DNA from 3 places in the Pantoea sp. SGAir0180 genome. Region 2 is predicted to be linked to each of the others. Evidence: predicted binding sites of a transcription regulator. Region 2 holds the regulator's gene; each other region holds the start of a gene.
The links. The regulator LexA, encoded in region 2, represses DNA repair genes until DNA is damaged. The targets are predictions, from matches to a motif close to TNCTGTATGTACATACAGNA.

Region 1: C1N58_RS05970 (DinI-like family protein) is a predicted target of LexA. The motif match lies at 5,374-5,393, and genes of this name have one in related genera.
Region 3: dinG (ATP-dependent DNA helicase DinG) is a predicted target of LexA. The motif match lies at 2,346-2,365, and genes of this name have one in related genera.

Annotation. Positions count from the first base shown of each region.
Region 1 covers NZ_CP028071.1:1,262,581-1,270,023, forward strand. Annotated here, with positions in the region: gene fliG (flagellar motor switch protein FliG) at 1-781, opposite strand, end outside; gene fliF (flagellar basal-body MS-ring/collar protein FliF) at 778-2,496, opposite strand; gene fliE (flagellar hook-basal body complex protein FliE) at 2,730-3,041, shown strand; gene C1N58_RS05955 (hypothetical protein) at 3,799-4,089, shown strand; gene C1N58_RS05960 (hypothetical protein) at 4,345-4,542, opposite strand; gene C1N58_RS05965 (hypothetical protein) at 4,792-5,058, shown strand; gene C1N58_RS05970 (DinI-like family protein) at 5,096-5,335, opposite strand; gene iraP (anti-adapter protein IraP) at 5,511-5,807, shown strand; gene C1N58_RS05980 (DUF6388 family protein) at 5,936-6,259, opposite strand; gene yedD (lipoprotein YedD) at 6,501-6,959, shown strand; gene amyA (alpha-amylase) at 7,042-7,443, opposite strand, start outside.
Region 2 covers NZ_CP028071.1:3,498,573-3,506,015, forward strand. Annotated here, with positions in the region: gene C1N58_RS16445 (conjugal transfer protein TraF) at 1-495, opposite strand, end outside; gene zur (zinc uptake transcriptional repressor Zur) at 919-1,440, shown strand; gene C1N58_RS16455 (CsbD family protein) at 1,512-1,724, opposite strand; gene dinF (MATE family efflux transporter DinF) at 1,896-3,218, opposite strand; gene lexA (transcriptional repressor LexA) at 3,328-3,942, opposite strand; gene C1N58_RS16470 (diacylglycerol kinase) at 4,049-4,417, opposite strand; gene plsB (glycerol-3-phosphate 1-O-acyltransferase PlsB) at 4,546-6,972, shown strand; gene ubiA (4-hydroxybenzoate octaprenyltransferase) at 7,074-7,443, opposite strand, start outside.
Region 3 covers NZ_CP028071.1:2,429,822-2,437,264, reverse strand. Annotated here, with positions in the region: gene C1N58_RS11370 (ABC transporter permease) at 1-61, shown strand, start outside; gene C1N58_RS11365 (MerR family transcriptional regulator) at 234-968, opposite strand; gene C1N58_RS11360 (helix-turn-helix domain-containing protein) at 1,116-1,679, shown strand; gene C1N58_RS11355 (GNAT family N-acetyltransferase) at 1,676-2,194, shown strand; gene dinG (ATP-dependent DNA helicase DinG) at 2,391-4,553, shown strand; gene ybiB (DNA-binding protein YbiB) at 4,581-5,549, shown strand; gene C1N58_RS11340 (M20 aminoacylase family protein) at 5,546-6,709, opposite strand; gene hutU (urocanate hydratase) at 7,120-7,443, opposite strand, start outside.

The DNA.
Region 1 (7,443 bases), 2.1 Mb from region 2:
CGATCAGCAACTGCTCGGATTCCACTTCCTGCAACAGACGCTGGATACTGCGGTCGTCCACTTCCACCAGGTTTTCGAACAGGAACATCTCGTCGATAATTTTCTGTGCCAGTTCGCCATCGAAGTCGCGTACCGCTTCGATAACCGCTTCTTCCTGCTGCGTTTTCATCAGGTTGATAATTTCGGCCGCTGTTCTCACGCCGCCCATCTTCGCACGCTTGAGGTTGGTACCGTCGAGCAGGCTGTTCAGGACTTCGGTCAGTTCTGCCAGCGCTGCCGGCTGCACACCACCGAAGGTAGCAATACGCAGCATGACGTCATGACGCAGGCGCTCATCAAACAAGGCCAGAATATCGGCAGCCTGACCACGTTTCAGGTGGACCAGGATAGTCGCGATGATCTGTGGATGCTCGTCGCGAATCAGATCGGCTGCGGCCTGCGGTTCCATGAAGTTGAGCGTTTCCATACCACTGGTGGTATCGCGGGTTTCAAGGATATCTTCCAGCAGGCTTGACGCACGCTCTTCACCCAACGCCCGGGTCAGCACGGAGCGCAGGTAATCGTTCGAGTTGAGGCTCAGTGCCGCGAACTGCTCGGCATCGCCTTCAAACTCACGCAGCACTTCGGTCAGTTGCTTATGCGAGACCTGACGCATGCTGGCCATCGCGGCACTCAGATGCTGAACCTCACGCTGGTTCAGGTGCTTAAAGACTTCCGCCGCGCGTTCTTCACCAATGGTCATCATCAGAATGGCGCTTTTTTCAGTACCGGTCAGACTCATAGTTCGTTACTCATCCATTCGCGAATCACCAGCGCAACAACGCGCGGATCGTTTTCAGACATGTCGCGGATACGCTGGCTCATGACTTCAGCGCTCATGCGGTTATTAGATTTACGTTCCTGCTCAAGTTCATCTTTGCTGAGCTGGACGCTGTAAGCTTCCTGATCGTTCTGCTGAGCAGCACGGGCAGCCTGAGCTTCTGCAGCGGCCTGCTCTGCGGCTTTCTTACGCAGAACATGCGGACGCACCATTTTGCGATACAGGATGAACGCCACCAGCGCAACCAACAGCCATTTACCTGCATTAATCAGCTGATCAAAGAACGACTGCTGTTGCCAGAAGGGCAGTTCAGTTGATACAGGCTCGGTGGTATTAAACTGCGAGTTCACCACGTTGACAGTGTCACCCCGTGTCTGTGAATAGCCCATGGCTTCGCGCGTCAGGTCTTCAATCTGCTTCAGCTGCTGCTCATTCAGCGCAATCGCTTTGCCTTTATCGTCTTCGCGATAGTTCACCACCACCGCAACAGACAGGCGCTGCACGTCACCCACATTCATCTTGGTATGACGAATGGTACGATCCAGCTCATAGTTCACCGTATCATCACGGCGCGAGTTGGTCGGTACACTGCTGGTAGAGGCTGTGCTGGTCCGTTGACCATTGGCTGCATTGTTCTGACCATTGGCATTCTGGCCATTGGCCGCATTGTTATTTGCCGTGTTGATCGGGGCCGTATTGGCTGGCGCAGGCTGGTTAGACAGTGCGCCCGGTACGCCGCCCGGATAAGGGCTGCCCGTCTGCTCGCTGGTACTGGTCTGCTGAGAGCGAATAGACGCGTTTTTCGGATCGCCGTTCGGCTGGTACTTCTCATCCGTCTGTTCACTGGTATCGAAGTTAATCTGTGCCGTTACCTGCGCATGGACATTGCCCTGGCCCAGAATCGGGTTAAGGATCGCTTCGATACGTTGCTGGTAACGCGCTTCGACTTCAGCGGCATATTTCAGCTGTGCATCGTTCAGATCACGGCCTACTGCGTCAGAACGGGTTAACAGATGACCGCTCTGATCGACTACGGTCACGTTCCCCGGCGGTAAACCGGCCACGCTGCTGGAAACCATGTGCGTGATGGCCTGAATCTGACCTTCATCCAGCGCACGGCCTGGCTGCAGAGTTAACGTCACAGACGCGGAGGGCGCTTTTTGCTCACGTACGAACAGGGTTGGTTTAGGCATCGCCAGATGGACGCGCGCCGTTTTCACCGGCCCCAGAGATTCGATAGTACGTGCCAGCTCGCCTTCCAGTGCGCGCTGGTAGTTCACCTGCTCGCTGAACTGGCTGATACCGAACTTCTCTTTATCCAGCAGTTCAAAACCGACGTTGCCACCTTTAGGCAGGCCCTGTTCAGCCAGACGCAGGCGCAGCTCATGCACCTTATCTTCCGGCACCATTAATGCACCGCCGTTATCCGCGAAACGATAAGGGACATTCATTTGCGTCAACTGCGTGACAATGGCACCCCCGTCCTCATTGGACAGGTTGCTGAACAATACGCTGTAGTTCGGTGTTTTGGCCCAGAGCACCAACGCAAAAACCACAGCGATAGCGGCTGCGGCTGCGACAATTAACGGAATACGTGGATTGGCACGCAGGCGAGCGAGAAGGTCACCAAAGCCTTTCGTTTCTTCATTTTGTGTGGCGGCTGCACTCGCATTCATGACCGATTCCTGCCTGACGTAATTGACCGGGTTAGTTGTGATGGCAAAACAGACTCCCTGACCTGCTTAAATAAAATTTCTACTTCAATGCCTGGCATTATTTGATGAAACGCAAAATTCGATGGGTGAATAAGCCACGGTTTTTAGCGTCATTTAGCGGCTTTGTCTTATTGACAATGTGTTAACTTCTCCCCACGTCAAAAATCTTCATCTTTTTTAATGAGGTAGCAACCATGTCAATTCAGGCAATCGACGGTGTTTTACAGCAGTTACAGATGACCTCGCTTCAGGCCAATAACAAAAGCGATGAGGTCAACAGCCATATCGATTTTGGCGCGACCATGAAAGCCGCTCTGGACAAAATCAGCGAAACCCAGACCACTGCCCGTAGCCAGGCGCAGGCGTTCGAAATGGGGAAACCCGGTGTCGCTTTAAACGATGTGATGGTCGATCTGCAAAAATCGTCTATCTCCATGCAGATGGGGATTCAGGTCAGAAACAAGCTGGTTTCGGCCTATACCGACATCATGAACATGCAGGTGTAGTCGGGAAAACGGGTCTTTATTATCAGGTATATGCCTGGCGGCGTTGAGTTGGGACAAGAGCGACACAGAATGTGGCTTTACCAAAAGCGCCTTCTTGTTGCTTTATACGTGTTCAACGATGCAATCGTACACCTGATAACCTTTCCTGTGCGTTCAGGCCATGCCAGCCGCGCGCGGTAGCCGACTTGGGCCTGTCAAGGCAGCGTCTGAGACGCGATTATCGCACCACAACCTGCCTCATCATCCCTTTACTTCAGACATCTACCTGTCGGTGTTTATTCTCCTTTTCTTGCCGAAAGAAAATATATCCTGCATCTTTATCCTTCGCTTCCGTGCAGGCGTTCACTATGACATTTTCGCTGTGCCGGTTACGGCTGCATGACGCCATCCGCTAAAGTATTTTCAGCACGGTTCCTGCGTCAAAAAATATCATTTCTAATGTTGTAATTTCTCTACGACTTTTAAAAGCAAAATTAGTTAGCTTAATAACTAAAAATATCCCTGAAGGTGGGAAGTAAAAAATGAAATACTGAAAGCAAAAGATGTAATCTGGTATGTATTCGTAAGCCAGCAAAACCTGTTTACCTTAACGGCGACGCGGGTTGCGACAGCAGCGTAACAGGCACCACGCGGCTTGCATCCCCGGTTACACATCAAACGGAAATATTCCTCTTCTAATCTAATTAAAATATTTAACTGTTTAAATCTGTCGCCTGATATTAATGTCAGCATTCATTCTGCTCACGGATATATCAACATGAGATACTTAATTCAAACACTTCTCACGACCTCAAAAAGTGGTGAGCAGATTAAATATGAAGTCTATTCGGAAAACCGGAAGTCAGATTTTATAGATAAAATCCCGGAGGGTTCCTGCACAGTGATTTCTTACAAACTGACTGAGGGGACGATTCAGTTGCTGGATCGGGATGTGAATCTGCAACCGTTATTCGATGCCCATCGACCGGCGCAGGATGTTTTTTATCCAGACGGCCCTCACCGGATTAATCTTGAGATGCTGGTCGATTATTTAAATCAGCAAGCCTGATCATGTGCAGAGGGGGCCCGCTCCCGTATCCGGCGATTTTCTGCGCCTGCGATCCGTGTGAATAAAGGGCCAAAGCCTGTTGCCCGCCCGTCCCTGACCGTTGCCAGGCGAGCAGCCCACATGCCAGCCCAGCTGAGTTAACGAACAGGGAGGCATGGCTTCTCATCCTGCTGGCCTTAAAATAACGACTGCACCGGCTTCAAAGCATGGTGCAGATCACCGTCTGCCCCGGTTAAGTGGGCAGACAGTGACATGTCATGATGCTTTGAAAGGATCCTTTTTATCATCCTGACTGTCATCATTTTTTCTGGGCACTTCACCGTGATCTTTCGGTGCATCGTTTGCGGGATGATCATCTTCCTCGTAGGCATTTCCCGCATTAGGTGCGGCTTCGGGTAATCCTTTGCTGACATCGCCTTCATGTTTACGTTTATCGTTACTTTGGTTGTGCATCGTTTGCTCCTCTTTGTCGTCCTCTAAGTCTAGACCAGCACAACAAAGCTGTGAGCGGAGACCCGTCAGCAAAATTATCATCACGTAAGGACGGGGTATGACTCCGCCGTTTTCCGCCTGACCACGACGAGAAGCCATGTCCTGTAAAAGTGACTTCCGATTATTCCTAATGCAAAACCGCTATATTGCCCTAACTTTAAATCTCCAGACGATATTTTCATTGGAAAAACAACCAAAAGGAAACACAGCATGAGTGATTCAATCGAAACCAAAAGCAAAACCGATTATCTGCGTGACGTGGCATCCCAGTTGAAAGAAATGCGCCACTATGCGCAAACGAATACTGAGACGCTTTCCGCCCATTGGTTAGCCTTTGATGCCGGTGAATACAAGGATGAAGGGAATGCGGCCCGTATTGACGCATTACTGAATAAGCAGGGAACGTTGCTGGAAGATCTGGAGAAAGCCATTCAGGATATTGAAATTGAAATCAACCACAGTGAGCAGGAGAGTTAAGGTATCTCCCGCTAACTGAGGGGTGGCGATTAACGGATTAATCCGCCACCAGCCAAAACTCGGCTTCATCAAACATTTCTTCCACCAGACGCGCGACAGTGGCTTTATCATTCTTGCTGAGGTCGGTTTCTATCGCGTTACGTTCCATCGGTTTCACCTTGACCTCGATGTCAGGAAAAACACGATGCACACGCTTTTCAAGCTCTGCCAATATCATGTCGCGCGCCCCTGGCAGGCCCGCGACATTACGCTTATCGTAAATTAACTCTACAAACATAATAACCATCCCTTCAGGGCAAAATCGCGTTGCCATTTTACTGTAAATAAAAACAGTATCAAGCTGATGTTTGCATGAATCCGTTTTTTAGGTCCCGCGTAGAAAAGCATTTTTATCTGATTTACTCTGAGGGCGCTCTTAACGATATATGCGCTCACTCACCGGGAGAAGTGCAATGCGACAATTGGTTATTGATATTCTGCTTAAACTGGCAAAAATGGATGTCGATGCAAAGGAACTGACTGCTCAGGTCGAAGCGCAGTCATTGCTGGTTGCCGCTTTATTAGTCCAGGCGAAACAAGATAATGCGTTAACGATTTCTGAGACGGTGCAGGATGCCATTGTCACGGCATCGCGTTCCTCATCAGAGTTCATGCAGTCTGATATTGATCTGTTGCTCACGCACCTCAACCGATTACTGGCCGTGGCTAAGTATGTTGAGGTGAGGGGAAAGCTCGAACAAGAAGAGTGATGGCTAACGCTGGCGGCAGCGGGGTTTTCTGCCGCCAGCTAGGACATCACGGGCATTAACCGTTTGTTGTCACGACGCTGCGCAACGCCATCGCCGTTATTCTTCCTGTCCGCACAGCTGAGGTATAGCTAGAGCTCGTTCTTAATACAAAATTCTTCCCAACTCATTCCCAGAGATTCGGCATGCGATCGGAGATAGGCTTCGATGGCTTCGGCGGCGACGGCTTTATCCGGCTCTGCCAGTTGAATCGAAAAAATCATACCATCAAGATTTTTCTGGCGTAAAAAGGCGGCATAAATGCGTTCGGCGTGCCACTCGCGCAATTCACGCAGGGACATATTGGCGGCACGGGCATCCTGTTCGGTCAGTTCATCGAGTGCGGCCTGAAAATCGGCATGGGCAGTGAAGAACATTTGGCGTGCCTGGGCATAATAAGCTTCTGGAGTTTTCATGACAAATCTCTGAGATGTAATGCAGGGCGACAGTGTAGCCTGTTGTGCCTCCCTTGTCAGGCCGGAGTGGACAGGTTCATTCACAGCGATAAAAGCGGGCAGGGAAGGGAATAAACATCACCCGGTGCGTGATGAATCCAGGAAAAGCGCGCTTTACGTTGATTTCATCCCTCAGATATCTTGCACATCTGGCGGTAAAAATTATAACGTAGCCGCCATTAACCGGATTTAGGGATCAAAGATGAAAAACTGGATGCTGATTGCCACACTGGCGCTGAGTGGCTGCGCACAAATAAACAGTTATCAAAGTGCGGTGCAAACGCCGGCCCCGGCAAATTTACAAGGCAACTGGCAGACGGTTGGGCCGCAGAGTAACCTGATTAGCGACAAGGCGATTGGGAGTCTGATTATCAACGCGGACGGCAGTACGCTGGATTGCCGGCAGTGGCAACGGGTCATTGCGAAGCCAGGCAAATTGACGCAGCTGAATGGCGATTATGTCAATGTTACGCGTCAGTTACGCATCATGACACTGGATCTGGATGGCGGTGAGCTGGATTACGACGGGCTTACGTTGCGTAAGGTCGATCGACCCACGGTGGAATGCCAGAAAGCTTTACAGGAAGCGGCCCAACATCCCGGTGTGGATGTGATTCAGAATATCGAACCCGAGATTATGCGTCCGGTTCTGAACAAATAAATGACGCAAAGCGGTCTTAAGGACCGCTTTGCGCTGATGCGCAGGCTGTTACCGCGCCAGAAAAAGCAGCGGACCTGTGGTTTTATGCCTCAACAACCCAGACACTCACGCTGCCTGCATTACAGCGAAACACGGCGCTGCCGGCGTCGTCCGTCGTAACGGTATCGGATTGATGTCCCAGATAGTCATACCATACTTTCCCGGCATATCCTTCTCCCATTGAAATCTGTTTTTCCCCCGCTTCGCCATTCGACATGATCACAATACAGCCCGGCTTTTCAGCGGTTCCGCTGCGGCTGAACGCGACGCAGTTAGGATGGTCGAAGTAATCGGTTTGCGCGCCCCAGCCAAATTGCTGACGGGCACGAATCAGCCCTTCGAGTTCAGGAATGACCGGCATATCGACCTGATGCATTTCACCGTCTCCGCCTTCATCCTCATAGTGGGCACCGAACAGGTCCGGATAAAAAATGGTCGGAACGCC
Region 2 (7,443 bases):
ATAGGCTTTGGTGACAAAGGCAAAAGGCAGCGTTTCATTCGGAACGGTGACTGCAATCGCGACACCTGCTGTCGCGTTGGCTTTGTTACCGCGTAAATCTCTGAGCGTATTGGCCAGATCCCCTGACGCAGCCTGTATCTCAGGAATACGGCGCAGCAGCTCTAACGTCGAGGCATTATCAAACAGATCCTGATAGCGATTTACCGTGTCAGTAATGTTATCGATCTTATCGATCATCTTGTCTTTATCAGTAATTTGCGCGCCCGCACTGGGAAAAATGATGCTGACGTTGTCATCGGGTTTTGCTTTGGTCATTAACGCCGGGTTAGCTAAAACGGCAGACCCGTAGGTAGAAGATGCCACGCCCGTTCCCCCCATTGCATCGTTACGGGCATCGTACCAGGTTCCCGCGGCCAGCGCGGATGATGAAAAAACCAGAGCATTAAACACTGCAGGGAAAACCAGAACGGAACGTGGGACGGTTAATTTTGCCATTTGCTTATCATCACCTGAAAAATTGCCGTTAAAACATTAACGACCGAATAGTTTGTTAGCCCCATTGTGGAGGATGGCTAACGCTTTATTGCTGTGAATTCAGAGTAAATAGTGGCGCAATTCCATTGATTGATTATTTTTCGATCCGTTATGTCTGGTTACCATCCAAAAAGCGTTAACAGAAGGAGGCCGGGACCAGCACTTTATTAAGAACTTTTAAACATTAGTTCTTAACTCAGTGAGATGTAAAGCAAAAGGAAAAAATATTTACAAACATTCTGACATATATTGGCCTCGCAGACGGGCGCAAAGTCGTAAGGAACAGATAAGCACGGGTAAAGGGAGGAGGTGCAGACAGGCAAGGTGCATCGTACATATCATTAATGTGATAAGATAACATCACCTGTCAAACGGAGAAATTCCATGTCAACCATGACGCCAGAGCAAATCATGACCCAGGCTGAGAAACTGTGTTTACAGCGCGGTGTTCGCCTGACGACCCAGCGTGCAGAGGTCCTGCGGTTGATGGCCGGACAGCCAGGATCGATCAGTGCTTATGACCTGCTTGATCAGTTGCGTGTCAGTGAGCCCCAGGCCAAGCCTCCTACCGTCTACCGTGCGCTGGATTTTCTTCTTGAGCAGGGTTTTATCCACCGCGTCGAGTCCAATAACAGCTATGTGATGTGCCACCATTTCGACGCACCCGCCCATACATCGGTGATGCTGGTCTGCGATCGCTGTGCACTGGTCACGGAAAAGCAGGCGCAGGGCGCAGAAAAAATCATCGCATCACTGGCGCAAGAGGCAAGCTTTGTCCTGCGGCATAGCGTGATAGAGGCGCACGGGTTATGTGAAAACTGTGCGGAAGTTGAAGCCTGTGAACAGCATGAACATTGTGATCATGACCATCAGGCTGACGGGAAGAAACGCAGTAAACGAAGTTAATTGCACATCCTTGTGCGGTCTGGCCGGCATGAGCGTACCGGCCCGGGTAGGAGCATCCCTGAATAACGTGATTACCAGCGGTAATCCTTGTTGTGACCTTCCCAGTCCGTTACTTCTTTCTCCGCCTGATCTTTCGCGTAGCCGTAACGTTCCTGAATTTTGCCGACCAGCTGATCGCGTTTACCTTCAATGACTTGCATGTCATCATCGGTCAGCTTGCCCCATTTTTCTTTCATTTTTCCTTTGAACTGTTTCCAGTTACCACTCGCTTCGTCTTTATTCATTGCAGACCTCCACGTCATCCTTCGATTTCGTTTTATTTTGCCATCAGGCAAAATTACGATATAAAGCGCTGTTTAATAGCGCCATTCAAAGATAATTGTAGTAGCTAATTTCAGTTTTGCCGGAAAAAATGAAAATTTTATGTATCCTGCGTCATATTTCAGGCAAGTTGCTCAGGCGCTAAACCAGGTGCCATTGCGCCAGTGCCTGCGCCAGACCAGCCAAAGTGACAGGCCGCGAAGCGCCAGAAAAACGGCTATCGCCAGCCATAAGCCGTGATTACCGATAAAAGGCACGGTTAACAGCGTCAGGAAATAGCCCAGTGCGGCAATCGCCATACTGTTGCGCATTTCTCTTCCGCGCGTCGCACCAATAAACATGCCATCCAGCAGATAGCACCAGACGCCAACCAGCGGCATGACAACCTGCCACGGCAGAAAGCGGTCAGCCGCCTGTTGAAGTGCGGGAATCGATGTCAGGAGAGCCACGATCTGATAGCCACAAACAGCATAGACCACGGAGAAAAACAGCGCGACTGACAGTGCCTGACGGCAGGCAGCAATCCATACCAGTTGCAACCGGCTGCCGTCTTTTGCGCCGTGTGTCTCACCAGCAAAAGCTTCGACGGCGTAAGCAAAGCCATCCAGCGCATAGGCGGTAAACGTCATGAACATCAGCAGGATGGCATTTACCGCCACCACATCAGGTCCGATATGCGTTCCCAGCACGGTCAGAGAGGCAAAGCAAAGCTGTAACAGTAAGGTACGCAGCAGGATGTCGCGATTCAGGCGAAGCAGGCGGTGGATATCGCCACGCCAGCTATGGACCAGACTGTGCAGCGTGATGCCGCGCAGCGCCAGCACGCGCCAGACCATAAGTGCCCCAACCAGCAACGTCGCATACTCCGCGATAGCCGTCGCGGCTGCAGCCCCGGCGACGCCCCAGTGCAGCACCAGCACCAGCCAGAGGTCCAGCAGAATATTGATAACGTTGCCCACCACCAGCAGGATGACCGGCGCTCTGGCATACTGTACGCCCAGCAGCCAGCCCAGAATCACCAGGTTAGCCAGCATGGCGGGCGCACTGAGCCAGCGAATATGGATAAACAGCGCAGCCTGCTCAAGCACAGCGGCCTCTCCGCCGATAAAGCGGGTTGCTAATGCCGTGACAGGATGACGCAGGGCAATAAACAGGCTGCCGGCCAGTAAGGCAATGATCAGGGGCTGTGCCAATGCGCGCGCCAGCGCCGTTTTGTCGCCCGCGCCAAACGCCTGAGCCGTCAGGCCTGTCGTGCTCATACGCAGAAAAAGCAGCAGCATGAAGATAAAACTGGTAACGGTCGTCCCGACCGCAACGCCGCCCAGATAAACCGGGCTGTCGAGATGGCCAATAACGGCTGTATCGACTAAACCGAGCAGAGGAACGGTGATATTTGACAGGATCATGGGCAGCGCCAGCCGCCACAGTTTTTTATCAGTAGCTGTCAGGAAGCGCATGTAACGTCCGTGCAATGCGCCGCTGGTGTTGCAGATGAACCCACAGCGGCAAAACAGGGGCAGACTGGGTAACGTCAAGGTTGACGTAAAGAGCCAACCTTAAGAAGAGTTATAACCACTCACCGTTACGTACGATGCCAACCGCCAGACCTTCAACCGTCAGCGACTGCGCACGCGTATCGACAATGATAGGCTCAAAATCCGTATTTTCAGGTAACAGATGCACCACTGATCCCTGCTTTTTCCAGCGCTTCACGGTGACTTCGTCATCAATGCGCGCTACCACCACCTGACCATTACGCACTTCCTGCGTTTTATGCACGGCCAGCAAATCACCATCCATGATGCCAATGTCTTTCATTGACATGCCGCTAACGCGCAGCAGGAAATCGGCAGAGGGCTTGAACATGTCTGGATCCACTTTGTAGTGGGTTTCGATATGTTCCTGGGCCAGCAACGGCTCACCCGCCGCAACGCGCCCAATGAGTGGCAGGCCATCTGAAGGTTCTTCTTCCATTAACAAACGGATACCGCGGGACGCACCAGAGACGATTTCAATCACGCCTTTACGCGACAGCGCTTTCAGATGCTCTTCTGCCGCGTTAGGTGAGCGGAAGCCCAGTTGCGCAGCAATTTCTGCACGCGTAGGCGGCATGCCCGTTTGATTAATGTGGTCGCGAATCAAGTCGTAGACCTGTTGCTGCCTGCTGGTTAATGCTTTCATCCCGCCCCCTGGTTGTTTATACAGTCGCTGTGAGTATATACAGGTATTGGTGAAATGGAAACCAAAAGTCAGGCCAAAATCAGTAATTTGACGGGAGATGGAATGCTTATCGCAAATGCGACCAAAGTAGCGTTCCCCAAACGAACAGGGCCAGTACTATTGCCAGCAAAACAGCGGCCGATCCCATATCTTTGGCACGGCCGGCAAGAGGATGTCGTTCCTGCCCTGTGCGGTCCACCACTGCTTCGATGGCGCTGTTCAGAACTTCAACAATCATCACCAGCATGACCGCGCCAATCATCAGGATGCGCGAAATAGTATCGACATCCAGCCAGCAGGCCAGGATAATTGCCGCCAGTGAAATTACGGCTTCCTGGCGGAAGGCAGCTTCATGCTGCCAGGCGGCGCGAAGACCTTGCCATGAGTAGCCAGCCGCTTTCACAATCCGGGTAATGCCGGTGACATTATTTGTCATGATAAAGGAACTCTTTTCAAAGGATTGACGTCAATACCGGGCAGCGCACAATTGTCGCTGTCACAGATTTTTGCTGCGCGTTCTGATATGCTTGCGCCGCTTTGCTAACAAGAGGCTTCATGTTGTCTATGTCAGGTTGGCGTAAAATTTTTTATAAATTGCTGAACTTACCCCTTTCATTTCTGGTAAAGAGTAAGGCCATTCCGGCTGATCCCGTCTCCGAACATGGGCTGGATCCTACCCGGCCTATTATGTATGTCCTGCCTTATGATTCAAAGGCCGATCTCCTGACTTTACGCGCGCAGTGCATCCGGCACGATCTGCCTGATCCGCTTATTCCGCTGGAGATAGACGGCGCCCTGTTGCCGCGTCATGTCTTTATTAATGACGGTCCGCGTGTGTTCCCCTATTTCGTGCCCAGCCTTGAATCGGTCAAAATCTTCCACGAGTATCTTGATCTGCACCGCAGCAACCCTGAACTTGATGTTCAGATGTTACCGGTTTCAGTCATGTTTGGCCGTGCGCCGGGTCGGGAAGTCCAGGGCGACGATCATCCGCCTCATTTGCGGCTCCTTAACGGCATTCAAAAATTCTTTGCCGTTCTCTGGCATGGCCGCGACAGTTTTGTGCGTTTTTCGCCCACGGTCTCCCTGCGTCGTATGGCGACCGAACACGGTACCGACAAGTCGATTGCGCAGAAGCTGGCTCGCGTAGCGCGCATCCACTTTGCCCGTCAGCGCCTGGCCGCGGTGGGACCGCGTCTGCCGGCTCGCCAGGATTTATTCAATCGCCTGTTGCAGTCGAAAGCGATTGAAAAAGCCGTGGAAGACGAGGCGCGTAGCAAGAAAATCTCCCATGAGAAAGCGCAGCAAAACGCCATTGAAATGATGGAAGAAATTGCGGCCAACTTTTCCTACGAAGCGATTCGTATCACCGACCGCGTGATGGGTTGGCTCTGGAGCCGACTCTATCAGGGGATCAACGTTAACGGCGGTGAGCGGGTACGTCAGCTGGCGCAGGACGGCCATGAAATTGTTTATGTGCCTTGCCACCGCAGCCATATGGACTACCTGCTACTGTCTTATGTGCTGTATCACCAGGGCCTGGTTCCGCCGCATATTGCCGCAGGGATTAACCTGAACTTCTGGCCTGCCGGGCCGATTTTCCGTCGTCTGGGTGCCTTCTTTATTCGTCGTACCTTTAAAGGCAACAAGCTCTATTCAACCGTGTTCCGTGAATACCTTGGCGAGCTCTTTACCCGCGGCTATTCCGTCGAGTATTTCGTGGAAGGTGGACGCTCACGTACCGGCCGACTGCTGGATCCGAAAACCGGCACCCTCTCTATGACGCTGCAGGCCATGCTGCGCGGCGGCACGCGACCTATTACGTTAGTGCCCATTTACATCGGTTATGAACATGTAATGGAAGTGGGTACTTACGCTAAAGAGCTACGCGGTGCGGCAAAAGAGAAAGAAGGCTTTATGCAGATGGTGCGCGGCCTGCGTAAGCTGCGCAACCTGGGCCAGGGTTATGTGAACTTTGGTGAGCCGTTGCCGCTGATCAACTATCTGAACAAGCGCGTACCGGAATGGCGTGAGTCTATCGATCCCATTGAAGCGCAACGTCCGGGCTGGTTAACGCCAACGGCCAATGATATCGCCGCCACCATCATGGTACGTATTAATGAAGCCGGGGCCGCGAACGCCATGAACCTGTGCGTAACGGCACTGCTCGCTTCACGCCAGCGTTCACTGACCCGTGAACAGCTGATTGAGCAGCTGGAATGCTATACCCAGTTATTACGTAATGTGCCCTACTCGCCGGATGCCACTTTGCCTGACATGTCTGCGGAAGCGTTGCTGGATCACGCGCTGAGTATGAACAAGTTTGAGAGTGAGAAGGACAGCATTGGCGACATCATTATTCTGCCGCGCGAGCAGGCGGTGCTGATGACCTATTACCGGAATAACATCCACCATATGTTGGTGATGCCCTCTCTGATTGCGACCATCATCCAGCAGCACCGTAACCTGAGCGAAGCCGAACTGCTGCGCCAGGTCAGCCTGATTTACCCCATGCTGAAGAGCGAGCTGTTCCTGCGCTGGGGCAACGACCAGCTGCCGCAGCTGCTGGCTGACTTATGCCAGGAGCTGGCGCGCCAGGGACTGATTACCGTTGAGGCAGGTCTGCTGTCGTTCAACACGGCACGTTACCGTACGCTGCAGTTGCTGGCTGCCGGTGTACGTGAAACGCTGCAACGTTACGCCATCACCTTCTCGATTCTCAGCGCCAAGCCCACCATCAACCGCGGCACGCTGGAAAAAGAGAGCCGCACGCTGGCCCAGCGCCTGAGCGTACTGCATGGCATCAATGCGCCTGAGTTTTTCGATAAAGCGGTGTTCTCTACACTGGTACTGACCCTGCGCGATGAAGGCTATATCAGCGACAGTGGCGATGCGGATGTGGCGCAGACGCTGGCGACCTGGCACATTCTGGCAGAACTGGTCACCAGCGATGTCCGTATGACCATCGAGAGCGCCGTTGCACACAGCTAACGTGCTGGCATGACAAAAAAGGCGACCTGACTGGTCGCCTTTTTTATTGCTTACTGAACCTCACACTGTGCATCGCACTGGCGCTACGTTCGGTGCCTGCCCTATAACAGGTTTAAGAACGGCGGAGTATTCATTAACACGCCGAGAAACAGCACCAGCCCTACATAATTGTTATTCAGAAACGCCTGGAAACAGGCCTGACGCGCGCGCTTTGCGATCAGTTTTTGCTGATAAACAAATAAACCGCCCGCCAGTAACAGCGTCCAGTAAAACGCCCCATTCAGATGCAGCCGTGTCCCTACCAGCGCCATCAGCCCCAGCGTCGCCAGTTGCAGCAGGCCGATAATCAATTTGTCGTACTGGCCAAACAGAATGGCTGTGGACTTCACGCCAATCTTCAGGTCGTCCTCGCGATCCACCATGGCATATTGCGTATCGTAGGCCACCGTCCAGCAAATGTTGGCGAGAAAG
Region 3 (7,443 bases), 1.1 Mb from region 2:
GATTGTCTGCGATCGCCTGTTTGAACGGCTACAGCGCAGATTTAGCGTGAATGGACGATGAGCGAATAGCCAACCAGCATCAGCCCACTGGTTCCGCCAAGCGCCAGAATAGCAAACAGCGTGGCGAAAAAGGTTTTTTTCCAGTTCATAAATAACCTGAAGGTGTTGATGTGAAGGCGGGGATGATAGCGCGCGCAAGGCAGCCGTCATAGTGCCGAGCGTGCGTTTTTGTGTCAGTGAGCCTCATGCAAAAGCACAGAGAATCCCTGCTCCTGCCAGTGCGACAGTTGTTCCTGCTGACGACGTGTCAGTTTTTTCCCCGTAAAAACAAACATATTCAGCCCGGGAAACAGCTCCGGTCGCGGAACATCCAGCGGTTCTGACAGCACATCAATCCGCCAGCCGTGCTGGGATAACCGCCAGCCTTCCAGCCAGATGCGGGTTCGATCCTCAATGCCCCAGCCAATGATCAGCGCTTCCTTGCCTGCCTTTTTGCGATTACTGGCAAGACAGAACGCCACATAGTCGATCAGAATGCCGTCGAGCAGGCTGCACATCGTGCGGGCCGTATTCTGATCAAGGCTGAGTTTTTGCCTTACGGGCATAAAAACATGATCGATCAACGAATCGACTGCATATTCGCGGCCAATTAAGGCGATTTTATTGCGTAGCTTTGCCGGTCTTACATGGCGCAGTATGCTGATAAGCTCGTCCTGCATGGCCGTCCAGCCATCATGCGTATCAACATCGCCGCCTTCCAGTAGGGCTTTTACCTTGCCTACCGGGACTCCACTCTCAATCCAGCGCATAATTTCCTGGATGCGCTGAACATCTTCTTCATCGAACTGTCGATGACCGCCTTCAGTACGTTGTGGTTTCAATAATCCATAACGTCGTTGCCAGGCGCGTAAGGTAACCGGATTTATGCCACAGCGCTCGGCGACGTCGCCGATACTGTATAAGGTCATATTTACCTCTTTCACTGACCTGAATGAAACCACCATAGCGAAGCCTGTTAAGTTGTACAACCAATTTTTAAATGTACAACTTGACGGCTGCGCTTAAATGGTGTCTTATCTCATTTGTGAGAATTAAATTTCATAATAGAGATAAAAATGGCTGCTGATAATACGGAACAACGCCTCGCGGCTCGCCTGGCAGAACTGCGCATAAAACAGGGCTGGTCACTGGATGAGTTATCCACCGCAACAGGCATTAGCCGGGCAACATTATCGCGTATTGAGCGCGCTGAAACCAGTCCAACGGCTGCTCTCCTGAACCGCTTATGCGTCGCTTACAGTTTAACAATGTCACGCCTGTTGAGCGAAGTTGAAGAAGGTAACGATCTGCTGATTCCGCGCGATCGCCAACCGGTCTGGCAGGACGAAGCCAGCGGTTTTATTCGCCGTAACGTATCGCCGCCTGCGGCCACCTTCCGATGTGAACTTATTGAGGGAACGCTGCGACCGGGTGCCCGTATTGATTATAATGCGCCGCCCGTGCAGGGCATGGAGCAGCATATCTGGCTGCGACAAGGGCAACTAACGGTAACGATGGGCGCGCAGAGCTGGACACTCGGTCCGGGCGACAGCCTGCGTTTCCATCTTACGGGCGCATCCGGCTTTCAGGCGCATCTGACTGAAGGTGCGCGTTACCTGCTGGTGGTATGTAAACCATGACACTCTATGAATCACTCAGCGCCGGTGCGGCGCACCAGGCGTTAAGCGAGCTGGTCGAGGTTTTACAGGCCTGTGTCGCCGACGGGGCCAGCGTCGGGTTTATCGATCCCGATGACCGGGCGGCCATTCATCAGTTCTGGCAACGTCAGCTTGCCGGACTGGAACAGGGCCAAAGTGAGCTGCTGGTCGCCCGTCAGCATGGCACGGTTGTCGCGACGGTTATGCTGAATGCGAGCGCAATGCCGAATGGCCGACACCGGGCCGAGATCAGTAAATTATTAGTGCATCCCCGCGCGCGGCGGCAGGGCATTGCACGCCAGTTAATGCAGCAGGCAGAGCAGCGGGCACGCCAGCAGGGGAAACGCTTACTGGTGCTGGACACGCGGCGTGGCGATGTCGCCAGCGAGCTTTACCTGGCGCTGAACTGGCAGGTGGCCGGATTTATTCCTCTCTATGCGGAATCCATTCACGGTGAGATGGACGCGACCACGGTGATGTTTAAACTGCTGACGTAGCGGATGTGCTGCGAGAGTGCGCCGGGTTAACGGGATCGGCAATCAAACATGGACTGCGCCGCGCGGTTTTCCGGTGCTCAGCCCGCTCGCCTCGCCGCCCGTTTCTGAAGCGGGCACGAAAAAACAGACCTGAAAGCTGACGACACCGCAATACTGTGTAAAAATACAGGCCAATGAGTAACACGGTAATCTGAACATGGCCCTGACAGCAGCAATAAAAAGCCAGATAGCACAGTGGTACAAAGCGCTGCAGCAACAGGTGCCCGATTTTATTCCTCGCCCGGCCCAGCGTCAGATGATTGCTGAGGTGGCAAAATGCCTGTCGGGTGATGACGGTCGTCACCTGGCAGTGGAAGCGCCTACGGGCGTGGGCAAAACCCTTTCTTATCTGATCCCCGGTATCGCCGTCAGCCGTGCCGAAGAGAAACGGCTGGTGATCAGCACGGCCAACGTGGCCTTGCAGGATCAAATCTTCAGCAAAGACTTGCCGTTGCTGAAAAAAATCATTCCGGATTTAACCTTTACAGCGGCCTTTGGGCGGGGACGTTACGTCTGCCCGCGTAACCTGGCTGCGCTGGTGGCGGATGATCATCAGCAGGCTGATTTGCTGTTCTACCTGGATGATGACGCGGTCAGCAGCACCAAAGACGAGCAGATCCTGTGCGGACGGCTGCAAAAGTCACTCGATCGCCATCAGTGGGATGGCCTGCGCGATCACAGCGATGAAAACGTCAGCGACAGCCTGTGGCAGCGCCTGTCGACGGATAAAGCCAGTTGTCTGGGCGTGCATTGTCGCTGGTATCGGGAGTGTCCGTTTTTTATCGCGCGACGTGAAATCGAGCAGGTCGATGTGGTGGTCGCCAACCACGCGCTGGTGATGGCGGCAATGGAAAATGAATCGGTATTGCCGCCCGCCAAAAACCTGATGCTGGTGGTGGATGAAGGCCACCATCTGCCCGACGTGGCGCGGGATGCGCTGGAGATGAGCGCGGATATCACGCCGGGCTGGACCAGCCTGCAGCTCGATCTGTTTGTCAAACTGGTCGAGGCGATAATGAGCCAGATGCGGCCCAAATCGCCGCCTCCGCTGGCCAGTTCTGAACGCCTGAAAGCGCACTGTGATGAACTGCGCGAGTTACTGACCGTGATAAGCGATGCATTGAGCCCGCTATTACCCGCGCATAATCAGCCCGGCGAGTTTCGCTTTGTATTGGGCGCGTTGCCTGAGGATGTGCTGGCGCTGTGCGCGCGTCTGTTTAAGCTGAGCGATGCGCTGCGCGGGCTGGCAGAGGGACTGATCAACGCGCTGAGTGAACAAACCGGTAGCGTTGATCTGGTCCGTCTGCATCGCAATTTATTGCAGCTTAACCGCCACTTTGGCTGGTTTGAATCGGTCAGCAAACTGTGGCGGCTGGCCGCGATGGAGAAAGCCTCTGGCGCACCCGTCTCCAAATGGATTACCCGCGAGCTGCGTGAGGGACAGGCACATCTCTTGTTTCACTGCGCAGGCATTCGCGTCTGCGATCAACTGGAAAAAATGCTGTGGCGGAAAATCCCGCATGTGGTGGTGACCTCTGCGACACTGCGCTCATTAAACAGTTTTACCCGCCTGCAGGAGATGTCCGGGCTGAATGAAAAGGCCGGGGACCGCTTCGTGGCGCTGGACTCGCCGTTCAGCCACGTCGACCAGGGTAAGCTCGTTATCCCGCAGATGCGCTACGAGCCGCTGATGGCGAATGAAGCAGCCCATATCGCCGAGATGGCGGCCTTTTTTCGCCAGCAAATGCAGACCGATAAACACAAAGGCATTCTGGTCCTCTTTGCCAGCGGTCGGGCCATGCAGCAATTTGTCGAGGCGTTGCCCGAGTTGCGCCTGATGATGCTGGTGCAGGGCGATCAACCGCGTAGCCGGCTGATCGCCCTGCACCGTAAGCGGATAGAACAGGGCGAAACCAGCATTCTGATTGGTTTGCAGTCCTTTGCCGAGGGGCTGGATTTAAAAGGCGAGCTGCTCAGCCAGGTGCACATTCATAAAATCGCTTTCCCGCCCATAGACAGTCCGGTAATTTTAACCGAGGGAGAGTGGCTAAAAAGTCTCAAACGCTATCCGTTTGAAGTGCAAAGCCTGCCCAGCGCCTCCTTTACGTTAATTCAGCAGGTCGGGCGCTTAATTCGCAGCCACCAGTGCTATGGCGAAATCGTGATTTACGATCGCCGTCTGCTGAGCAAAGCTTACGGTGCCCGGCTGTTAGCCGCGTTGCCCGTGTTCGCCATTGAACAACCGGTGACGCCTGAGCCTGAAGCCCTGAAGGCCCGATCCAAACCTGGCGCGCGCAAACCGCGTGCGACGCGGCGTTAAGTCGGTACCACTGAACGGAAACGAGTGATGGAACTGAATAAAATTATCAAAGAAGTCGGGCGTGGTAAGAATCATGCACGTGATATTGATTTCGACAGTGCTGTTGCACTTTACGGCGCTATGCTGGACGGCAGCGTACCGGATCTTGAAATGGGCAGTATTTTAATTGCCCTGCGTATCAAGGGCGAGGGCGAGGCGGAGATGCGCGGATTTTATCAGGCGATGCAGGCGCGTATGCTGCGCCTGCAGGCACCCGCAGGCCGTCCGATGCCCGTAGTCATTCCCAGCTATAACGGTGCGCGTCGTCAGGGCAATCTGACGCCCCTGCTGGCGCGGGTGCTGAACCGGCTGGGTTTGCCGGTGCTGGTTCACGGCGTCAGCGACGATGCGACGCGCATCACCAGCGAAGCGGTGTTTGCGGCGCTGGGCATCATGCCGGTCACCACTGCAGAGCAGGCGCAGACGTTGCTCGACAAGGGTGAACTGGTGTTTATCACCATCGATCACCTCTGTCCGCCAATGGCAAAACAGCTGTCGCTGCGCTGGCGCATGGGCGTCCGCAACAGCGCCCATACGCTGGCAAAACTGGCCACCCCGTTTAGCGAACGCGAGGCGCTACGCCTGTCGAGCGTCTCGCATCCCGAATATGTGCCGCGGGTGGCAACGTTTTTTAATGATATTGATGCCCCGGCTATTTTGCTGAATGGTACAGAGGGCGAGGTTTACGCCAATCCGCAGCGCTGCCCGTCCATCAGCTACGTGGGCGGTGCTGGACAGCAGGCCGAGGTCTGGGTGGAGAGGCAGCCGGAAATCAGTGTAGCGCTGCCCGCGGACAAATCGGCAGAGGAGACCGCGTGCTGGACGCAGGAGGTGCTGAATCAGCAACGTCCACTGCCCGCCTCGCTGCGTCTGCAGATTGCCTGCTGTCTGCGTGCCAGCGGTGAGGCGGCGACGCTGCAGGCCGGTCTGGACAGGCTCGCGGCAGCGGGTTTTTAAGCGCGCGTCTGTGGCAGAGCCTGTTCCACCAGGTTCTGCCAGAACTGGATTCCGGTCGGAATCAGCGCATCATTGAAGTCATAATGGGCATTGTGCAGCGGTGCGGAGGGCGTTGCGCCATCGGCACCCAGCCAGAAGTAGGCGCCTGGGCAGGCTTCCAGCATACAGGCAAAGTCTTCCGAGGCCATGGACGGATTCACCTGCCAGCGCACCTGGCCTTCGCCGAAGGTACTAACGGCAACGTCATGCACCTGCTGAGCCGGGCCAGCATGATTCGCCGTTACCGGATAGCCGGGCAGCCAGTGAATGGCCCCACACACGCCAAAAGGTTTCGGCAGCGTCGTCACAAAATCATCAACAAGGGCATGAACCCGTTTGCGTACGTCGTCCTGCAGACAGCGCACCGTTCCGCGCAGAACAATCTGCTCCGGAATCACGTTAATCGCCTCACCGCCCTGAATCTGGGTGACGCTGACAACCGCAGATGACAGCGGCGACAGGCGACGTGAGGGAATAGTTTGCAGCGCCAGGATCAGTTCGGCGGCGACCACCATCGGATCGGCACCGCTCTCCGGCATGGCCGCATGGCAACTCTTACCGCTCAGGGTGATTTCAAAGGCGTCCAGCGAGGCCATCATTGCGCCGGGATTGACGGCCAGCGATCCCAGCGGTAAGCCCGGCCAGTTATGCATCGCGTAAACGGCATCCATCGGGAAGCGCGTAAATAAGCCCTCTTCGACCATTTTGCGTGCACCGCCCAGATTCTCTTCCGCCGGCTGAAAAATGAAATGCACAGTGCCGCTGAAGCGACGCGTAGCCGCCAGATGTTTTGCTGCCGCCAGCAAAATTGCCGTGTGACCATCATGGCCGCAGGCATGCATCACGCCGGGCCTGGCAGAGCGCCAGGCCGCATCACCTTTCTCGTTGATCGGCAGCGCATCCATATCCGCGCGCAGGCCGATAACCGGTCCGGCGCCATTTTCCAGCGTGCCCACCACGCCGGTGCCAGCCAGACCGCGAAACACCTGCAGGCCTGCAAGTTCCAGCTCCTGAGCGACCTTATCGCTGGTCTGATGTTCCTGATAACCCAGTTCAGGTTCGCGATGAAACTGATGGCGCCAGCGCAGCGCTTCGTCAAGCAGGGCAGGGGAAAGAGTCATGCAGTATCGCGCTCCATATCATTCAGGAAGCTTCACTTTAGAGATCTGACAGCGGTACGTCTATTACCGAAAAGGCGAAATGGGATGACAGGCTAAATCAAAATGGAATAAGTAATAAGCAAGTGTACAAAAATGCAGTCGTTTATGCCGGTTCTCGTTTCACGCACAGAAAGCCAATACCGATAAGGCTGTCTTAGCAGGACGGATCGGCCAGCAGGGGCACGGCACAGGCTCCCGGTAAGATCCATCGTACTCTGGCATTCGATGACGCCATGGGTTCAACACGGTTTATGGGCGTATCATCCGGATTGTCCTAGGTTCATTACCGTCTGACGTGGCTCGATGTGACAGCAGGCTGGGGCTGTGCGGTTCCGGCATGGTGCTCGCCGGAACCGCGCGTTTTGATACCGTTATTGCATCGGTAAGTTCAGTCCGTGCTTTTGGGCACAGGTCTGCGCCAGTTCATAGCCGGCATCGGCATGGCGCATCACGCCGGTGGCGGGATCGTTCCACAGCACGCGGCCCAGACGCGCATCTGCCGCTTCACTGCCGTCACACACAATCACCACGCCGGCGTGCTGAGAGAAGCCCATGCCCACACCGCCGCCGTGGTGCAGACTGACCCAGGTCGCACCGCCCGCCGTGTTAAGCAGGGCGTTCAGTAATGGCCAGTCAGAGACCGCGTCCGAACCGTCTTTCATCGCTTCGGTTTCACGGTTGGGCGAAGCGACGGA